2 regions of the Nocardia sp. NBC_01499 genome follow, and region 1 is predicted to be linked to the other one. Evidence: riboswitches for the same ligand, from Rfam matches in the RefSeq annotation. Region 1 holds a riboswitch; the other holds the start of a gene.

Region 1 (7,612 bases):
TCGCCGTGGCAACCGTGCTGCTGTCCGGCGCGGTCGCGCCCGCACCGGCCGCCGCGATGCCGCTCCCGCATGATGACTCGTTCTACCAACCCCCCGAAGGTTTCGAGGCCCAAGCGCAAGGCGCGATTCTCCGCTCGCGAGAGGTGCACCTTGCGGCGCTGACCGTGCTGCCGTTGAACGTGCGTTCCTGGCAGTTGCTCTACCGCACCACCGATCTCAACGAACAGCCCACCGTCGCCGTCACCACGGTCATCCTGCCCGCGGGCGCGGATCCGAACCGGTCCCGGCCGCTGGTTTCGCTGCAGTTCTACTACGACAGCGCAAGTAACGACTGCTCGCCGTCGTATGTGCTGCAACAGGGTTCGGGCCTGGCCGGGCTCGAGGGCATCCACTCGCAAAGCGAACTGATCGGGATCGCGGCGCTGATCAGCCAGGGCTGGGCGATCTCGGTGCCGGACTACGAGGGTCTCGACGGTCACCTCACGGTGCCGAAGGAACCCGGCTACATGACCCTCGACGGCATTCGTGCCGCCGAAGGTTTCCAGCCGCTCGGCCTGGACGGCGCGAATACCCCGGTCGCGATGTGGGGTTTCTCCGGCGGCGGCATGAGCTCCGGCTGGGCGGCCGAGATGCAGCCGAGCTACGCACCCGAGCTGAACGTCAAGGGCGTCGCCCTCGGCGCGCCGACCTCGGATGTGGTGTCGTTGCTGCACGTCAACGGGTCGATGTTCTCCTCGCTGGTCGGCATCGGCATTTCCTCCTTGCGCAAGGCCTATCCGAAGTTCAAGGAAGCGGCCGATCGGTACCTGACGCCCGAGGGACAGGCGCTGATGGACCGGACCGAGCAGCAATGCCTGCCGCGCAATGCGGTCAGTCAGATGTTCGTCGACTACGGACGACTGTTCACCATCCCGATTGCCGACTTCCTCAAGGTCCCCGAGGTCAAGGAAGTCTTCGACTCGACGGTGCTCGGCCGCAACATCCCCACCGCGCCGATCTTCCTTTACCAGGGCGTCTTCGACGAGGCGGTGCCGGTGTGGAGCAATGACCGGCTCGACCAGTGGTGGTGTGCGGGCGGCGCGTCCGTCAGCTACAAACGCGATCATCTCAGCGAGCATCTGACCCTGCCGACGCTCGGCATGCCCGACGCCCTCAACTGGATGAAATCGCGGCTCGCACCGAACCCACCCGATCAGGTCGGCTGCCACACCGACGATGTGGTGTCCATGCTGGCCGATAACAACGCCCTGCTGACGCAGATCGAGATCAACCTGAACGCCACCTTCGGCGCACTCGGGTTCCCGATCGGCCCCCGCGAGCGTTAGTTCCGCGCCAGTGCCTGGCCCTCGACCGGAAACCTTCGGTCGAGGGCCCTTTCTTAGCCAAGCCAGCTCGTCCGATCATGGGGCGATCCGCCGGGGAGCCGGGTACTGTCGGGCCGGAAAACTTCACATCACCAACGGGGGCTCGCACCAGCGGGCTGAGAGGACGGCTAGGGCCGTCGACCGTATGAACCTGACCGGGTAATGCCGGCGTAGGGAGGAAACATCATGGCGACTGCTACGTCCAAAGACGGATCCGAGATCATCGATACCGTCACCACCGGACCCATCGAAGGCAGTGTCAAGCACTACACCGAGGTGGACGGACTGCGCATTCCGGTCCGTCGGGTCAACCTGACGAACGGCGAGCATTTCGACGTCTACGACACCTCGGGCCCGTACACCGACGACACAGCCCAGATCGATCTGGAGTCGGGCCTACCGAAATTGCGTGATACCTGGGCCAAGCCCGAGGTCGACGGGCCGCCGACCCAGCTCGCCTGGGCGCGGCAGGGCATCATCACGCCGGAGATGCGTTTCATCGCCGCCCGCGAGGGGGTGACACCGGAGTTGGTGCGCGACGAGGTCGCCCTCGGGCGCGCGGTGATTCCCGCCAACCACAGGCATCCGGAGCTGGAGCCGACCATTATCGGCAAGAAGTTCCTGGTGAAGATCAACGCGAACATCGGCAACTCGGCCGTCTCGTCCTCGATCGCCGAGGAGGTGGAGAAGATGGTGTGGGCCACCCGTTGGGGTGCCGACACCATCATGGACCTGTCCACCGGCAAGAACATCCACGAGACCCGCGAGTGGATCCTGCGCAACTCCCCCGTCCCGGTCGGCACCGTGCCGATCTATCAGGCGCTGGAGAAGGTGAACGGCGATCCGACCCAGCTCACCTGGGAGATCTACCGCGACACCGTGATCGAGCAGTGCGAGCAGGGCGTGGACTACATGACCGTGCACGCGGGCGTGCTGCTGCGCTATGTGCCGTTGACCGCCAAGCGGGTCACCGGCATCGTCTCGCGTGGCGGATCCATCATGGCCGCTTGGTGTTTGGCGCATCATCAGGAATCGTTCCTGTACACCAACTTCGCGGAGCTGTGCGAGATCCTGGCGAAGTACGACGTGACGTTCTCCCTCGGCGACGGCCTTCGGCCCGGTTCCATCGCCGACGCCAACGACGAGGCGCAGTTCGCCGAGCTGCGCACCCTCGGCGAGTTGACGAAGATCGCGAAATCCCTTGGCGTGCAGGTGATGATCGAGGGCCCGGGGCACGTGCCGATGCACAAGATCGTGGAGAACGTCCGGCTCGAAGAGGAGCTGTGCGAGGAGGCGCCGTTCTACACCCTCGGTCCGCTCGCCACCGATATCGCGCCCGCCTACGACCACATCACCTCGGCCATCGGCGCGGCGATCATCGCGCAGGCCGGAACCGCGATGCTCTGCTACGTCACCCCGAAGGAACACCTCGGGCTGCCCAATCGGGACGACGTCAAGGTCGGCGTGATCACCTACAAGATCGCCGCGCACGCCGCCGACCTGGCCAAGGGGCATCCGCACGCGCAGGACCGGGACAACGAATTGTCCAAGGCGCGTTTCGAATTCCGCTGGCGCGACCAGTTCGCGCTGTCGCTGGATCCGGACACGGCCAGGGAGTACCACGACGAAACGCTGCCCGCCGAGCCCGCCAAGACCGCGCACTTCTGCTCCATGTGCGGCCCGAAGTTCTGCTCGATGCGCATCTCCGCGGACGTCCGCGAGTACGCCGCGCGCAACCAGCTCACCGATGTCGAGGCGATCGAGGCCGGGATGGCGGAGAAGTCCGCCGAGTTCGTCGACAGTGGTAACGCGGTGTACTTGCCGATCGTCACGTAGTTCGATTTCGACTGTCCGACAACGTATCCGGTTCCCGCACCCCCTGGCGTGCGGGAACCGGTCGTTTCAGTCCCTGCGCATGATCTCGAGCAGCGACTCGAGGTGGTCGGCGGGGACGACTTCCATCCGGTCGCCGTTGCCGCGGATGGTGGCGGCGATATCGACGGTGATTCGGTTGCGCCACCAGTAGATCGCGCGGCTGACCGGCCTCGACTCGGCTTCGCCCGCGACGAGTAGTTGGGCGAGCAGGCTGGTGCCAGCGAAAACAGTTGGGCCGGTGATCGGATGGACGAGCAGGTGGGTGTGACCCGGGATGACAAGCAGCGCACCCCAGGGACCGACGACCGGATAATCGTCGAGCCAGCGCACGTGCGCGGTGACGAAATCTGAAGCACCGTAGAGCATTTGGATATCGACATCGTCCATGCCATCGATCTCCGCTGCCATCAGATCGAGCCCGCCATCCGCGCGGGTGTTGCGCTCGGCGATCCCGAACAGGTCGGATTCCTTTGCGCCCCAACGTTGCGCACTGGTGTAGGTCACCGGCGTCATGACGTCGCCGAAGTCGATCAATACCCGCTGCAGCAGGCCTGGCGCGACCAATCGCCGCACATCGTTGATCAGCCCCTTCGTCCGCGCCGAGCACAGCCGGGTGCGCAGCAACGTCCGTACGGACTCCAGTCGGGACAGGTCGAGATGACCGGCGGCCAGGTCGGCGATCTGCATATCCAGCCGATCGCCGACAAGCGTCGCCCACAGTTGCCGCGGCGCGCGGGCAACCCGGCGCTCCAGCCGAGTACACGGAACAACAAGCCGACCGGCCCCCCGCCCGCCGAGCACGAACTCCCCGTCCGACTCCGCACACCCATACCCGTGCCGCACCGCAACCTCATTGACCAGCAATTTCAACAGCCCCGAGGACGACTCCCGCATGACCCCTCGCTCTCGGCCGATACCACTACCCACAGTGTATCGAACATACGTTCGAGAGTGAAGAATTCGAGCCGCCGGCCAGGCCGGGACGAGCTGATCGCTTACGGGCCGCTGCTGTCCGCGGACGGCAGTAGTACGCCGTCCCGCCTTACAACTGGGTGCCGCCACCGTCCACCGCGAGTTCGGCGCCGGTGGTGTAGGTCGCGTCGAAGGCCAGGAAGAGGGCGGCGCGCGCGACCTCCTCCGGAATTCCTATGCGCAGCATCGGATTCTGGGCGGCGAAACCCGCCGACATCTCATCCGCCACCTCGGCGGGTAGGCTCCTGTACAGAATGCCGGTGTCGATCGGCCCCGGGCTCACCGCATTGACACGCACGCCGCGCGGCAGCAGTTCGCGCGCCCAACTTCGCGCCATCGACCGCAGGGCCGCCTTGCTCGCCGAGTAGACACTGTGGTCCGACATCCCTAGCTCGTTCGAGACCGAGGTGGTCAGCACCACGCCGCTGCCCTCGGCGAGCAGCGGAAGTAGCCGCTGCAAGGTGAAGAAGGGCCCTTTGGTGTTGGTCGCGAAGAGGGCGTCGTACATCTGCTCGGTCGTCGCCGCCAACGACGCATGGTCGGTGATGCCCGCATTCAGGAACACCGCGTCCAGTTGACCGAACGTCTCCTCGACCTGCCCCGCCAGGGCGTCGATGTCGGCCTGTAAGGTGGCGTCGCTGCGAAGCGCGATCAGACCCTCTTTACTCGCCGTTTCGAGCGCGGCTTCCGTGCGCCCCGTGACCATCACCCGAGCACCCTCGGCGGCGAGCAGACGTGCGATCGACAGGCCGATCCCGCTGCTGCCGCCGGTGACGAGAGCGCGCTTTCCGTTGTATTTTCCCATGTCTCGATTCAAATCCGGGCCGGCGACGGCGTCCAAGACCTGATCCGCAACCCGTCATGCACGCACCGCATGTCGGTACGCTCGAAGCGTGCGCGTTCCCGGATCGGATCTCGATATGCGGCTTGTCGGCTACTTCACGGTCGTCGCGGAGCACGCCAACTTCGGCCGCGCCGCCGCGGTGCTGCACGTCGCGCAGCCGTCCCTGAGCCGCCAAATCCAGCGCCTCGAGCAACATCTGGGCGTGCGTCTGTTCGACCGCACCCCGCAGGGCAGCCAGCTCACCGAAGCCGGTCGCGCTTTTCTGCCGCAGGCTCAGGCGCTGCTCCAAGCCGCCGATCAAGCCGAGCGCACCGCCCGCGATGCCGCCACCCCGCGCGAGTTCACCATCGGGTATGTCGAGGACCTGGTGATCACGCACGCCGTACGCCAGCTGCGGCATCGAAACCCCAAGGCCCGCATCCGCACTCGCCACCTGGAGTGGAACGATGCCAATGCCCTCGCCGACCGCCGCGTTGACGCGATGGTCGCCCGCGCCCCGCTGCCCTTCCCCACCGACCGCCTGCGCCTCACCGAGCTGTGGACCGAGTCGCGGGTCCTGGTCGTCCCCACCGACCATCGCCTGGCCGGAAAAGAGTCGGTGACCGTCGACGACCTCGGCGACGAAGCTCTCCCGCAATGCCCGAACGCGGTCCCGCAGTGGAACGACTTCGCCCGCATGGAGCCACGCCCGGATGGGGTTGCGGCACGCAGCGCGCCGATCGACTACGAATCGTTCGAGGACAAACTCGACCTCGTCGCCGAACAGCGGACGGTGCTGATTCTGGCCACCGGCGACCGGCGCCCCCACCTGCGCCCCGACCTGACCACCGTGCCCATCGAGGGCATCGACCCGGTCCGCATCGTCCTGGCAACCCGCACGGCCGACACCAACCCGCTGATCACCGATTTCCTGAACGCCTGGCCAGCCGACGCGCCCGCTCCGCCGGGTCGTTGAGCAGAAGCCCGTGTGACGACTACACCCTGAACCAGGTGACAACCATCGACTGGATCTTCACATGGACATTTACACCTCGGGTTCGACCAGCTGGCTGGCGTAGTTCGCCGTGGAGCGTTGGTACTGAGGCAGATGCGGGGCTAGGGCACCGAGTACCAACGCGAGACCCTCGCGGTCGCGGCCGAGGGTAGACAGGCACAGCGCTAGGAACGCGCGTACGGCATCGTCCAATTCATCGGAGCGGGCGGCAAGTTCGTCGGTCAGGAGCTTGACGCCCTCCTCGGCTCGACCGATGTTCCGTAGCGAACTCGCCAGCTGGATCGTGGCCTGCCGCCGCTGGCTACCGTCGAGCCCGAGTGCCAACGCCTCCCGGTAGAGCGGAATTGCCTTGTCGGAGTGGCCCGTTGAGTCCCACGCGCCAGCCTGCTCGAAGGGGCCGAGTGGGTTGTCGCTCGGCAACTCGGCGACCAGCGCGTCGATCACCGCACGAAACTCACCTGCCCGAGCCTCGTCGTAGTCGTCGAACGTGGCCCATGCCGCGGCTACCCGCTCTTCCCAATCTTGTGTCACCCTACCCACTTTCGCACAGGTGACAGCACAACCCGTCGCTACCGAGAACCGTCAGTAGGACTGCAGTTCGATGAGGGTGCCGTCGGGGTCGCGGAGGTGGGCGGTGCGCAGGTTGGGGCCCCATTGTTCGCGGTTGGTTGGGGCGGTCACTGTGGTTGCGCCGTGTTGGACGCAGAGGTTCAGGGCTGCGTCCACGTCTTTGACGCGGCAGACGAACATGACGGCGTCTTGGGACGGGGCGGGTTGTGGTGGGAGGGCGGTGGTTCCCGCTACTTCGGCCATGGCCGCGCGGTCGAAAAGGACTAGGACGGCCTGGTTGTCGACGTCCCAGTTGGCGTAGGGGCCCGCGGGGGTGCCCTTGATCAGGTTGGCGCCGATCAGGTCGGGTAGGACGGCGGCGTAGAAGGTGAAGCATTCGGCGAAGCGGGTGACGAGCAGTCTTGGGTGTAGGGCGTCCACGAGTGGCCTCCATTTAGTAGGTGCCTACCTATTATAGGTCTGGCCCTACAATAGATCGATGGACTCTGGACACGCACTGCCGCCGAGCTTGCTCGGGCTGGATATCTACCTGTTGTCGCGGGTCGGCAAGGTGGCGCGTGGCCGGTTCGCTGATCGGCTCGGTGCGCGTGGACTTCGGCTGTGGCACATGGCGATACTCGCGGCGCTCGCCGATTTCGGGGCGCACGCGCAGCGTGATCTGGCCGAGCGTCTCGGCATTCATCCCAGTGATGTGGCCAAGGTCGTCGATGAGCTTGCCGCGGCGGGGCAGGTCGAGCGTGCGCGTGACGACGCCGACCGGCGTCGGATGACCGTGCGGATCACTCGTACCGGTCGGGCCGCACTGACCGCACTCGACAAGGACGCACGCCAGGTCGGCGACGACATCCTGGCCCCGCTGAACTCGCAGGAGCGCGCCCAGTTATCCGACCTGATGCGCCGCCTCTTCGATCACGCGTACCCACCGACCGACTGACCGCAGTTCGACATGACTGCGGCGAATCGCGGTCCCCATCCTGTTAGTGCGTGCCGGTA
Region 2 (7,612 bases), 840 kb from region 1:
ATCGGGGTTGGTGACCGCGCCGCCGAGCGTCGCGTGCTGGGTGCTCAGGCTGTCGCCGCTGTTGTTCAGCAGCGCCCCGAGGGCCGGGGCGCTCACCGCGACCAGCGCGACCCGCAGGTACTGCATGAACGCCACCTGGCGCGGGTCCGCGTCCATATCGTCGGCCACGGCGACTACCGCAGCGGAACCGCCTGCCAGCAGGCCGAGCGTCGCGGTCGGCAATTCCACGTGGGCGAATCGGGCGAACACCACCGCGACAAGCAGGCTGATCAACAGCGTCGCCACCGTGACGGCCAGCACGGGGATCAGCGCCAACCCGATGCTGGACAGCAGCGAGACCTCCAGATAGCTGCCCATCAGCACACCGAGCATGGACTGCACGCCGCAGGAGAGTTGTCGAGGCATCGGGGCTGGCAACTTCCCGGCCAACGCCAGGGCGCCGCCGACGAGGATCGCGAGGATCATCTGCGGCGCCGGAAAATGCACTCGATCGAGGAACTCAGCCCCGGCAAGCACCGAGGCCAGCAGAGCTACCCATCCGATCACTTGCCTCCGAGTCATACCTAGTGATTGTTGCCGCAGCTAATGAACAAACAGTAACGACTCCGTTATCAGGGTTAACAGACGGTGTGATCCCGGCCGCATGAAGCCCATTACCTGTTCAGAGCGGACATTTCCTAAACGACGCGTGGTCCTCCTACGTTACCCGATATTCACAATTGCTACCGAGCGAACTTGCAGCTCCCGGCTGTACGGGGGCAATGACGGTGCGAATCGCACGGACCGACACGCCGCCGCGTGTACTATTCGCCCGAACCACCCCCACCGCGGGAGCTCGGGCACGGCCGGGCTGAGAGGGCGGACCCCAGCGCTTCGCCGACCGCATGAACCTGTCCGGGTAATGCCGGCGTAGGAAGAGCGTTTCGGGCATGTCTTCACCAACCCTGCACAACTCCGAACGGCACGAGGCCCCCTTCACCCTCGATGAGCCCGCCCCGAAGGTGCTGTCCTTCTGGGACCAGAGCGCATTCTGGGCAAATCTGGGTGTCAGCCTCATCGCCTTCTCCGGCGCGTACACCGTGCTCGCGCCGAATTCCGACGGCGCGCCGCGGATCTCCCTCTCCGCTGGCATCCTCGCGATGGTCGTCGGGACGGTCGTCGGCGGGCTGATGCTCGGCCTCGCTGCGGTGCCGGGAGCCAAGACCGGCAAGCCGGCGATGGTCCTGCTGCGCGGCCTGTTCGGCGCGAAACTCAGTTATCTGCCAACCGTTTTGAACATCGCCCAGCTGATCGGCTGGGGCACCTTCGAACTGATCGTCATCGGCGACGCGGCCGACGAACTGTTCGGCGGTGGCCCGCACTGGCTCTACGTGGTGGCCGCCGGGGTGCTCACCACGGTGCTGACGATCTGGCCGCTCGGCTCGGTGCGGATGCTGCGCCGGTTCGTCACGGTCGGCGTGGTGATCGCGCTGATCTGGTTCTACATCCAGTTCTTCCGCACGGGCGTGCCCGACCTGTCGGCCAATCCAGGCCCGCACGGCAGCGGTCCGTTCGGCGCCGACTGGAACCTCTTCTGGATCGCCACCGACGCCGCGCTGGCGGTATCGATCTCCTGGGTGCCGGTCGCGGCCGACTACACGCGGCACTCGCGCAGCGCCGGCACCGCGTTCGGCGCGGCGAGCGGGGCCTACGCGATCACCCAGATCGTGGCCTACACGCTCGGCTTGTTCGCGCTGGCCCGTGCCACCGGCGATGGCCAGTACTCGCCGTTCCTACAGGTCAGCCTCGGCGGGCTGTTCTTCTTCGTGTTCGTACTCCGCGAGGCCGACCAGTCGTTCGCCAATGTGTACTCCACCGCCGTCTCGATCCAGAACCTCGCGCCGCGCATCGACCGGCGGATCCTGTCGATCGGGCTCGGCCTGCTGATCACGCTGCTCGCGCTGCGGCTGAACATGGCCAACTACTTCGGCTTCCTCGGCCTGATCGGTTCGGTGTTCGTGCCGCTGCTCGGCGTGCTCGTCGCCGACTTCTTCCTGCGCGCGAAGGGCGAGTGGAACACCGCCGACGATGCACCGCCGCGCTGGGGCATGATCGTCGCCTGGCTGGCCGGGCTCTCGGTCTACCAGCTGATCAATCCGGGCGATGCCGGTGTGTGGACCACCTTCTGGGTGGACGTGCAGGAGAAGCTGCACTTCACCAAGCAGGCGTGGATGAGCGCGTCGCTGCTGTCATTCCTCGCGGCGTTGCTGGTCGCGTGGGCCGTCGGACGTGTCTCCACGCTGCGGCACGCGCGGGTAGCGGGCCGCGAATCCGTCTAGCGCCCGCCTCGATCAGTTGGGGCCAACAACCAGGCGTGCAGACACCGACTGACGTTTCACGACAACAGATCTCGTGCGCACACGGGTAACTCATCGGGGACGGGCTGACCCACCGCCGGGCGCCGACGTCAAATGCTGCGCACCTAAGTCTGGCCTGAATACGCGGAGAGGCAGGCTAGCCGAGCGTGCCGATGCTCAGGAAGCCGAGCAGGTCATGGCGGGTGATGACGCCGACCGGCTTGCCCTCCTCGACGACCATCAGCGCGTCGGTGTCCGACAGCGCCTTGGTCGCGGCGGAGATCGGTTCGCCCGCGCCGATCAGCGGGAGCGACGGGCTCATGTGCTTGCCGACCGAATCCGTCAGGTGCGCACGGCCTTCGAACACCGCGGAGAGCAGATCGCGCTCCGAGACGCTGCCCGCGACCTCGCCGGCCATCACCGGCGGTTCCGCGCCGACCACCGGCATCTGCGACACCCCGTACTCGCGCAGGATCTCGATGGCATCGCGCAGGGTCTCCGACGGATGGGTGTGCACCAGGTCGGGCAGCTCGCCGGACTTGCCGCGCAACACGTCGCCGACCAGCGGTTCGACCATGCTGCCGTCGAGGCGCTCGCGCAGGAAGCCGTAGGAACTCATCCACTGGTCGTTGAAGATCTTCGACAGGTAGCCGCGGCCACCATCGGGCAGCAGCACCACAACGACCGCGTCCGGGTCGCGCTTGGCGACCTCGATGGCCGCGACCACCGCCATCCCGCACGAGCCGCCGACCAGCAGGCCTTCCTCGCGGGCCAGGCGCCGGGTCATATCGAAGGAGTCCGCGTCGGAGACGGCGATGATCTCGTCCGGGATGGCCGGGTCGTAGGCGGACGGCCAGAAGTCTTCGCCGACGCCCTCGACCAGATACGGCCGTCCGGTGCCGCCGGAGTACACCGAGCCCTCCGGGTCGGCGCCGATGATCTTGACTTTGCCGCCGGACACCTCCTTGAGGTAGCGGCCGACGCCGGTGATGGTGCCGCCGGTGCCGACACCCGCGATGAAGTGGGTGACCTTGCCGTCAGTGTCACGCCAGATCTCGGGGCCGGTGGTCTCGTAGTGGCTGTCGGGGCCGCCAGGGTTGGAGTACTGATCGGGCTTCCACGCGCCGTCGATCTCGCCGACGAGGCGGTTGGACACGCTGTAGTAACTGGCCGGATCTTCCGGCGCCACGGCGGTCGGGCACACGACAACCTCGGCGCCGTACGCGCGCAACACGTTGCGCTTGTCCTCGCTGACCTTGTCCGGGCAGACGAAGACGCAGTGGTAGCCGCGCTGCTGAGCGACCAGCGCGAGACCGACACCGGTGTTGCCCGAGGTGGGTTCGACGATGGTGCCACCTGGCTTCAACTGCCCTGACTTCTCGGCCGCGTCGATCATCTTCACCGCGATCCGGTCCTTGGAGCTACCACCCGGATTCAGGTATTCGATCTTGGCCGCTACCAGTCCGGCATTCGGTCCTACAACAGAGTTCAACCGGACCAGCGGCGTATTGCCGATGAGGTCCACGACATGGTCGGCGATGCGCATGCGCCCCATAGTTCCAGATGCACCCGGTGTGAGTTGGCGCACGCCACGCGGAACCCCCGCCGGGCGCGACAAACCAGGGAAACCGGCAAACGCCCATTTAGGATCCGAACCATGAAGCAGCCGAACATCGCCCGTGCCGGTGTTGTGCTGGCCGGAGCGGCGCTGGCCGCGCTGGTCGGTCCCGGCGTGCGGGCGAACGCAGTCACCGTCGAATTCCCACAGGTGCCGACCATGGCGCACGGCGGCCTGTGCGGCACGACCATTCGCACCTGGGCCGACATCGGCCCAGCGTGGCCGGGCCGAGCCATCCTCAATATGCGCGCGCTCCCGGTCATCGGCATCGGTGACGGCGACTATCCGCTTGCCCCGCTGTGCGACGTGCACACCACGGTGGACTGGCGCAATACCACCACCGGCGCGGTGGGCAGGTACGAGGACACGATCGTCACCGGCCTCTACGGCAGCATCCAATACTCGCTGTTCCAGGACACCGGCCCAGGCCATGTCGAGGTCACCGTCACCACCGACGCCGCCAGTATTCCGGCGCACGGCTGGTTCGAGGTTCCCGCTCCTGCTGCCCCGCCTGCGTAAAGTCGGTACATTTTCTTTTGTGAGCGAGCGTCAGCGAGCGAACCAGGGATACAGCGCGCCTGGGCGCACGACGGAACCGAGCGCCAGCGAGGTGCAGTCGTGAGCGCACCACGCATCGGCTGGCGTACGGCCGCGGTGACCGGCGCCGCGACAGTCTTGGCCGGTTCCGGAGCGGGCACCGCATGGTGGGCGACGTCTCGACTGTTGATGGCGCAGGCCGGCGCGGCGCGCGGCGTCATCGGCCGAGATACCTCGAAACCGCCTGAGGCGGACGGCATCTACACCGCAGGCTGCCTGGTGCCGGAACGCTGGCGCACCGGCAAGCACGCGGATCTGCACCTGATGATCTTCGGTGATTCCACCGCGGCCGGTGTCGGCTGCCTGGTCGCCGACGAGGTGCCCGGCGTGCGCCTGGCCCGTGGGCTCGCCCTCGCCACGGGGCAGCGAATCCGATTGAGCACCAAGGCGATCTCCGGTGCCACCTCCAAGGGCCTGTCCGGTCAGGTCGACGCCATGTTCGTGGCCGGTCCGCCGCCGGACGCCGCGGTCATCCTGATCGGCGCCAACGACATCACCAAGAAGCACTCCGTGCGCGCCTCCTCGCACCGGCTCGCCGCCGCGGTCGCGCGACTGCGCACGGCCGACAGCGTGGTGGTGGTCGGCACCTGTCCGAATCTGGGCACGGTCACCGCGATTCCGCAGCCGCTGCGCACGGTGGTGCACAACTGGAGCGTCCGGCTCGCCCGCGCGCAAACGGTGGCAACCAGCGTCGCGGGCGGACGCCCGGTGCCGATGGGTTATCTGCTCGCTCCTGAGTTCCGCGCCCAGCCCGAACTCCTCTTCTCCGCCGACGGTTTCCACCCGTCGGCCGCCGGTTACGAACTGGCCGCAGCACAACTACTTCCGGTCCTGCTCGAGGCGTTGGACGAGGTGACCCCGGGTGTCCGGTCACCGGGGCGCGACGTAGATTCGATAGGAACCCGCGAGTAACAACAGCGGTTCGCACGTTCCTTCCGACAAAGGAGTCCTCATGCCTGAGGCTGTCATCGTCTCGACCGCCCGCTCCCCCATCGGCCGGGCGGCCAAGGGATCGCTGGTCGACATGCGGCCCGACGACCTGACCACCCAGATCGTCCGCGCGGCGCTCGACAAGGTGCCCGCCCTTGACCCCGCCCAGATCGATGACCTGATTCTCGGCTGCGGTTCCCCCGGTGGCGAGTCGGGCTTCAATATCGCCCGCATCGTCGCGGTCCAGCTCGGCTACGACTTCGTGCCAGGCACCACGGTGCACCGCTACTGCGCGTCGTCGCTGCAGTCCACCCGGATGGCCTTCCACGCGATCAAGGCCGGCGAGGGTCACGCGTTCATCTCCGCGGGCGTCGAGACGGTGTCCCGGTACAAGAACGGTTCCGCCGACAGCTGGCCGAACACCCAGAACGAGCTGTTCGCCGAGGCGCAGGCGCGCACCGCGAAGGCCGCCGAGGGCGGCGCCGGCATCTGGCACGACCCGCGCGAAGACAACGTGGTCCCCGACGCCTACATCGCGATGGGCCAGACCGCGGAGAACGTCGCGAGCTTCACCGGCATCACCCGCGAGGAGCAGGACCGCTGGGGCGTCCGGTCGCAGAACCGGGCCGAGGAAGCGATCGAGAACGGCTTCTTCGAGCGCGAGATCACCCCTGTCACGCTGCCCGACGGCTCGGTGGTGTCCAAGGACGACGGCCCGCGCGCCGGCGTCACCTACGAGGCGGTCAGCAAGCTGAAGCCGGTGTTCCGTCCCGACGGCACCGTCACCGCAGGCAACTGCTGTCCGCTCAACGACGGCGCCGCCGCGCTGGTCGTCATGAGCGACACCAAGGCCAAGGAGCTCGGCCTCACCCCGCTGGCCCGCATCGTGTCCACCGGTGTCTCTGGCCTGTCCCCGGAGATCATGGGCCTCGGCCCGATCGAGGCGTGCAAGCGCGCCCTCGCGCTGGCCGGCAAGTCGATCGACGATATCGACCTGGTCGAGATCAACGAGGCGTTCGCGGTGCAGGTGCTCGGCTCGGCCCGCGAGCTGAAGATCGACGAGGACAAGCTGAACGTCTCCGGCGGCGCCATTGCGCTCGGCCACCCGTTCGGCATGACCGGTGCTCGCATCACCACCACGCTGATCAACAACCTGCAGACCTACGACAAGCAGTTCGGTCTGGAGACCATGTGTGTCGGCGGCGGCCAGGGCATGGCGATGGTTATCGAGCGCCTGAGCTGAGATAAGCAATACGCAGGGCGGTCACCGGGCTTCCGGTGACCGCCCTTTCTCGTCGAAACCCGTTGCGCTTAATCGTTGTTGAAGTAGCTCAGCAGTCGAAGGATCTCGACGTACAGCCACACCAGGGTGACGGTCAGGCCGAGCGCGACGCCCCAGGCCGCCTTCTCCGGCGCCTGTGCGCGGATCAGCTGATCGGCGGCGTCGAAGTCGAGCAGGAAGCTGAACGCGGCGATCGCGATGACCACCAGGCTGAAGACGATCGCGAGCGGGCCACCGTCGCGCAGGCCGAGGCCGCCGGAGATGAAGAAGCTGGCGATCACGTTGCCGATGACGAGGACGAGCACGCCGATCATGGCGCCGACAACCATCCTGGTGAAGCGCGGCGTGACGCGGATCGCGCCGGTCTTGTAGACGACCAGCATGCCGGCGAACACACCGAATGTGCCGAGCACGGCCTGCGCGATCATCGCGCTGCCGCCGACCCCGCCGAACGAGATGTTGGTGAACATGAACGACAGCGCACCGACGAACAGGCCCTCGAACACCGCGTACGAGAGCACGATGACCGGGTTGTCCATCCGCCTGGTGAACGTGGCGAACAGCACGAGCCCCAGGCCGATCAGGCCGCCGCCGAGGACGAACAGCGTGGCCAGCGAGTGGTTCGCGTTGGTAAGGCCGTAGGAGATGATCGCCGACAGCGCGAGCACACCCAGCGTGACGGCCGTCTTGGTCACCACGTCGTCGATGGTCATCGCGCGGGTGTCGGTGGGCTGCTGGTATGGCTGCGGCTGCTGGTATTGCTGGCCGTATTGATTACCGAACTGCTGGCCCATCTGGCCAGCACCGGTCACGCCTGACCCGAAGTTGGCGTAGCCACTACCCTCTTGC

What was found. Region 1 has a riboswitch for thiamine pyrophosphate ahead of thiC (phosphomethylpyrimidine synthase ThiC). Riboswitches for the same ligand answer to the same signal wherever they lie in the genome.
Region 2: linked by a shared signal. The riboswitch ahead of OG203_RS31840 (purine-cytosine permease family protein) and the one ahead of thiC (phosphomethylpyrimidine synthase ThiC) in region 1 are both predicted to bind thiamine pyrophosphate.

The regions. Positions count from the first base shown of each region.
Region 1 covers NZ_CP109426.1:6,113,856-6,121,467, reverse strand. Annotated here, with positions in the region: gene OG203_RS27995 (lipase family protein) at 1-1,325, shown strand, start outside; TPP riboswitch at 1,450-1,557, shown strand; gene thiC (phosphomethylpyrimidine synthase ThiC) at 1,551-3,200, shown strand; gene OG203_RS27985 (hypothetical protein) at 3,267-4,133, opposite strand; gene OG203_RS27980 (SDR family oxidoreductase) at 4,282-5,052, opposite strand; gene OG203_RS27975 (LysR family transcriptional regulator) at 5,132-6,010, shown strand; gene OG203_RS27970 (tetratricopeptide repeat protein) at 6,080-6,580, opposite strand; gene OG203_RS27965 (VOC family protein) at 6,632-7,039, opposite strand; gene OG203_RS27960 (MarR family winged helix-turn-helix transcriptional regulator) at 7,098-7,553, shown strand; gene OG203_RS27955 (MFS transporter) at 7,597-7,612, opposite strand, start outside.
Region 2 covers NZ_CP109426.1:6,950,917-6,958,528, reverse strand. Annotated here, with positions in the region: gene OG203_RS31845 (AbrB family transcriptional regulator) at 1-561, opposite strand, end outside; TPP riboswitch at 818-933, shown strand; gene OG203_RS31840 (purine-cytosine permease family protein) at 930-2,318, shown strand; gene OG203_RS31835 (cystathionine beta-synthase) at 2,494-3,882, opposite strand; gene OG203_RS31830 (hypothetical protein) at 3,994-4,473, shown strand; gene OG203_RS31825 (SGNH/GDSL hydrolase family protein) at 4,573-5,463, shown strand; gene OG203_RS31820 (acetyl-CoA C-acetyltransferase) at 5,504-6,724, shown strand; gene OG203_RS31815 (Bax inhibitor-1/YccA family protein) at 6,793-7,612, opposite strand, start outside.